DNA from 2 places in the Subtercola sp. PAMC28395 genome. Region 1 is predicted to be linked to the other one. Evidence: predicted binding sites of a transcription regulator. Region 1 holds the regulator's gene; the other holds the start of a gene.

What was found. Region 1 encodes HrcA, which represses chaperone genes, less so after heat shock. Its sites were predicted from a motif close to TTNGCACTCGNNNNNNNCGAGTGCNAA; they were not measured.
Region 2: groES (co-chaperone GroES) is a predicted target of HrcA. The motif match lies at 1,270-1,296, and genes of this name have one in related genera.

Annotation. Positions count from the first base shown of each region.
Region 1 covers NZ_CP076547.1:2,100,649-2,103,044, forward strand. The annotation lists gene KPL76_RS09680 (DUF4870 domain-containing protein) at 1-148, opposite strand, end outside; gene KPL76_RS09685 (DUF4870 domain-containing protein) at 246-677, opposite strand; gene hrcA (heat-inducible transcriptional repressor HrcA) at 919-1,941, shown strand; gene dnaJ (molecular chaperone DnaJ) at 2,049-2,396, shown strand, end outside.
Region 2 covers NZ_CP076547.1:147,725-150,120, forward strand. The annotation lists gene rarD (EamA family transporter RarD) at 1-802, opposite strand, end outside; gene groES (co-chaperone GroES) at 889-1,185, opposite strand; gene KPL76_RS00710 (class I SAM-dependent methyltransferase) at 1,353-2,396, shown strand, end outside.

The DNA of each region.
Region 1 (2,396 bases):
GCGACGGAAGTGCGCCGAACACGATTCCGCCGAGGTGGATGAGCGTCGCCCAGAGGCGCTGGTCGCTGGGATTCATCGGCTGCGGCGGCGCATACTGCAGCGGAGCGGGCGACACGGGCGGCTCGGAAGCGGGAGGCTGGTACGTCACCCCTGCAGCTTAAACGACGGAGCGCCCCCCGCGATAGAGCCCAATGGGAGGGGCGCTCGGCCGTCGAGTGAACGCCGGCAGTGGGGGAGTCCTCGCGTTACTTGATCCAGCGATAGTTCAGCGGGTAGCGGTACGTGCCACCACCGTTGACCCGGACTCCGCCGATGATCGCGAAGATGAGGTTCACGATGAGCACGGCGAAAACCAGCAGGCCGAAGAGAAGCCCGATGAACGGGATGATGCCCAGGATGTTCAGCACGACCACTGCTCCGGTCACATTGATGGTCCAGTTGAGGGCTTCCTTGCTCTCCTGGTTGACCAGGGGGCCGCGATCTTTGAAGACCAGGTAGATGACCAGGGCAGGAATCAGCAGGATGATGTTGCCGAAGTGAGCGAGCGACGCCCACAGTTTGTCGTCTGATTGCGACAACGGAGCGGCGGGTGCCGCAGCGTAGCCCTGCGCAGGCGGCGGCGGGACGGGCTGACCCGAGTTGGGGTCATACGGCGGGGTTGCGTTGGGATCAGACATTTTCGTGTGCGCCTTTCAGACGAATGTGGAAAAAAGCGATCTGCTTCTCTGTCACAGTGAGCGTGAGTCGATCCCCTCTCACCCATTGGGGCGCGCCGAACACGTTCAAGCACAAGATACTGCGAGGTGCCTACGCGGGGCAATGATCTTTACTCAGCGTGTCGTAATCTTCGGGCGATATATAATTGGCACTCTGATCATCGGAGTGCTAAACACGAGTTCGAGGAAGGCGGCATCGTTCATGGTTTCTGAGCGCAGCCTCGAAGTTCTCCGCGTCATCGTGCACGATTACGTGGCATCCAGAGAGCCCGTCGGCTCCAAGTCGATCGTCGACCGCCACTCCTTCGGTGTTTCCGCAGCCACGATCCGCAACGACATGGCCCTCCTCGAAGAGGAGGAGCTGATCGTGGCTCCGCACACCTCGTCGGGTCGCATACCCACAGACAAGGGCTATCGGCTCTTCGTCGATCATCTCGCAGACCTGAAGCCGCTCTCCGGCGCGCAACGGCAGGCGATCGAGACCTTTCTCGGTTCATCCGTCGACCTCGACGACGTACTGGCCCGCACTGTACGGTTGCTCTCCCAGCTCACGCAGCAGGTGGCGATGGTGCAGTACCCTTCGCTGTCGCAGGCGCGGGTCAGGCACGTCGAACTCGTGGCTCTTGCTCCCACCCGGCTGCTGTCTGTCGTCATCACCGACACCGGTCATGTCGAACAGCGAATCGTCGAGGTTCCCCTCGACACCGATGAGACTTTCCTGGCAGACGTCCGGGCCCGGGTGAATTCCGCAATCGCGGGGCTGGGTCTTGACGAGGCCGCCGGTGCGTTGGCGATCTTCCCGGCGCAGTTCGCACCCGGCAGGGCTTCTGCGGTGGCGATGATCACGACGGTTCTCGCCGAGCAGGTGGCTGCAAACCGCCAGGAGAAGCTGCTCATCGCCGGTGCGGCCAACCTGGTCCGGACCGAAGGCGACTTCGCCGGGAGTGTGCTCCCGGTACTCGAGGCCGTGGAGGAGCAGGTGGTGCTACTGCGTCTGTTCAGTGAGATGCAGGCTGACCAGTTCGGAATGTCGGTGAGCATCGGCAGGGAGAACGCCTCCTTCGGCCTGGCAGAGACCTCAGTGCTTGCCAGCGGCTACAGCTCTGCGGGTGGTGCGGTGGCACGACTCGGAGTCCTGGGGCCGACACGCATGGACTACTCCACGAACATCGCTGCGGTGCGAGCCGTGGCGCGATATCTCTCGAAGAGCCTCGGTGAGGCGTGAGCGACGCATAGTGCCGAGCTTCGAGAGGAGCCCCCGGCACCGCGCGAGCGAATCTTGTCTCCCATTCATCACAACATATTCCGTATCAAACAAAGGAGAAGCCCTTCGTGGCTGACCACTACGACGTTCTCGGTGTCGAGCGAACCGCGACGACCGACGAGATCAAGAAGGCCTACCGACGGTTGGCCCGCGAACTCCACCCCGATGTGAACTCGAGCCCCGACGCAGAAGAACGGTTCAAGTCCGTCACGCACGCCTACGACGTTCTCAGCGACCCCGGGCAGCGACAGTCCTACGACCGCGGGCCGCAGGCCGGCTTCGGCGGGGGTGCAGGCGGCGCCCAGGGTTTCGGCGGCTTCGGTGACATCTTCGAGACGTTCTTCGGTGGCCAGCAGGGCCAGAGCAGAGGCCCCCGGTCCCGTGCCGAACGGGGGCAGGATGCCCTGCTCCGCGTG
Region 2 (2,396 bases), 1.3 Mb from region 1:
CGAGCCTTTCGGGCGGCATCGGTTCCTGAAGAACGAATACACCGAGTACGAACTGGATGATCGGGGTCAGGTACTGCACGAACCCGACGACGATGAGCGGCAATCGCTTGGTGGCTGAGGCGAAGAGCAGCAGGGGCACGGCAGTGATGACGCCTGCGCCCACAAGCGCCACGGTGTGCCACGCGTTGATCTGACCGAAGGTGAGCCCCGTAGTCGCTCCGACCACGCAGAGCTGAATGACGACCAGCGGCACGAGCCACAGGGATTCGAGCGTCAAGCCGTTCACGGCGTCGATCTTGGGGCCCACGTGCTTCTTCACCAGACCATAGAACCCGAAGGAGAAAGCGAGGATGAGGGCGATCCAGGGCACGGCGCCATAGCCGACGGCCAGCACAACTACGGCGACCGCACTGAGCGCGAGTGCAGCCCACTGAAGAGGTCGAAGGGTCTCCCGCAGAACGAAGACGCCCAGAAGAATGGTTATCACTGGGTTGATGAAGTACCCAAGCGACGCCTCGACGACGTGCCCTGAGACCACGCTGAGAACGTATGTCTGCCAGTTGACGTAGATCAGGGCGCCGGCCAGACCCATCATGAGGATCAGGCGCGGCTGCCGGAAGACCCGGAGAAACGCGGGCCAGCGCCGAACAACGGTGATGATGAGGGAGCAGAACACCAGCGAGAAGATGACGCGCCAGGCGACGATCTCGAAGGCTCCTGTCGGCGCCAGAAGAAGGAAGTAGAGAGGTAGCCCACCCCAGATCAGGTACGCGCCCAGCGCATAGAAGAACCCGACGCGCACCCGACGGGCTACTGCCGTCGCTCCGTCATGTGCACCACGTGAAGAAGGCCCGGGTTCACCGAACCCGAGCCTTCTTGAAGATCTCACTATCGAACGATAACAGCCAGTACGTCGCGAGCGGAGAGCACGAGGTACTCTTCACCGTTGTACTTGACCTCGGTTCCGCCGTACTTGGAGTACAGGACCTTGTCATCGACGGAGATGTCGAGGGGAACGCGGTTACCGTTGTCGTCGATGCGACCGGGGCCGACGGCGACGACGACGCCTTCCTGAGGCTTCTCTTTGGCCGTGTCAGGAATGACGAGACCAGATGCGGTCGTCGTTTCTGCTTCGACCTGCTTGATAACGATGCGATCCTCGAGCGGCTTGATGGAGACCGACACTGTTGACCTCTTCTTTCTTCGGTTCAAAAGTCATTGTTTTGGCACACTCACACTGAGAGTGCTAACTGAAGTTTAGAGGTGAATCTAGCACTCGGTCAACCCGAGTGCCAGCCGCGCGCGGTGTTCGCGAAGCCGATGCAGCGAAGCTTCGCGCCTAAACTGAGCTGATGCACAGGTCCGAGCTCGAACAGCTGTTGACGCCGGAGGGCCTGCGCTTGCTCGACTCGTTGCCTCCCTACACGAACGGCGGCGACATCGTGCGCTCCGTGGCCGATCTGCGTAAGAGCGGATACCCGGCATCACTGGTCGGCACCGTCATGACGCAGGCCAGACTTCGCGCCAGGGCGCAGTCGAAGTTCGGCGAATTCGCCACCCGGATGCTGTTCACCGACGCCGGCCTCGAACAGGCGACCAGGCTCAGCGTCGCTGCGGTCCACGCAGGGCGCTTCCGATCAGCGGGGATCACCCGCGTCGCCGACCTGGGGTGCGGAATCGGGGCAGATGCCCTCGCCCTCGCGGCGCTCGACATCTCTGTGACGGCAGTCGAACGCGACGAGGTCACGGCTGCCCTCGCCGCCTACAACCTCGCACCGTTCCCCTCAGCCACGGTCGAGAACGGCGAGGCAGAGTCGTTCGACCTCACACGCGTCGACGGGGTCTATCTCGACCCGGCGAGGCGCTCTTCGGGACACACCAATACGACACGGATGATCGACCCGGCCGATTTCAGCCCCACCCTCGATTTCGTGTTCGATGTCGCGCGTCGCGTGCCCACAGGAGTGAAGCTCGGTCCGGGAATCGACCGGGGGTTGATTCCCGGCGACTGTGAAGCGCAGTGGATCTCGGTCGACGGGCAGGTCGTGGAGATGGGCCTCTGGTTCGGACCCCTCGCCCGCCCGGGCATCCGGCGGGCAGCACTGGTGATGCGTGGAGACGCACGCCACGAGTTGACCGGGCCAGGGGACAGCGAAGATGTCGAGCCCGGTGAGCTGGGAGCGTATCTCTACGAACCCGACGGCAGTGTCATTCGCGCACGCCTCATCGGCGACCTCGCCCGCGCCCTCGACACGCGACTGGTCTCGGCCCAGATCGCGTACCTCACCGGAGACACACTGGTCGAATCGCCGTTCGCGCAGGTGTTCCGGGCGCGCGAGGTCTTCGCGTTCAACGTGCCGACGCTGAAGCGCGAGCTGAGAAGTCGCAACATCGGT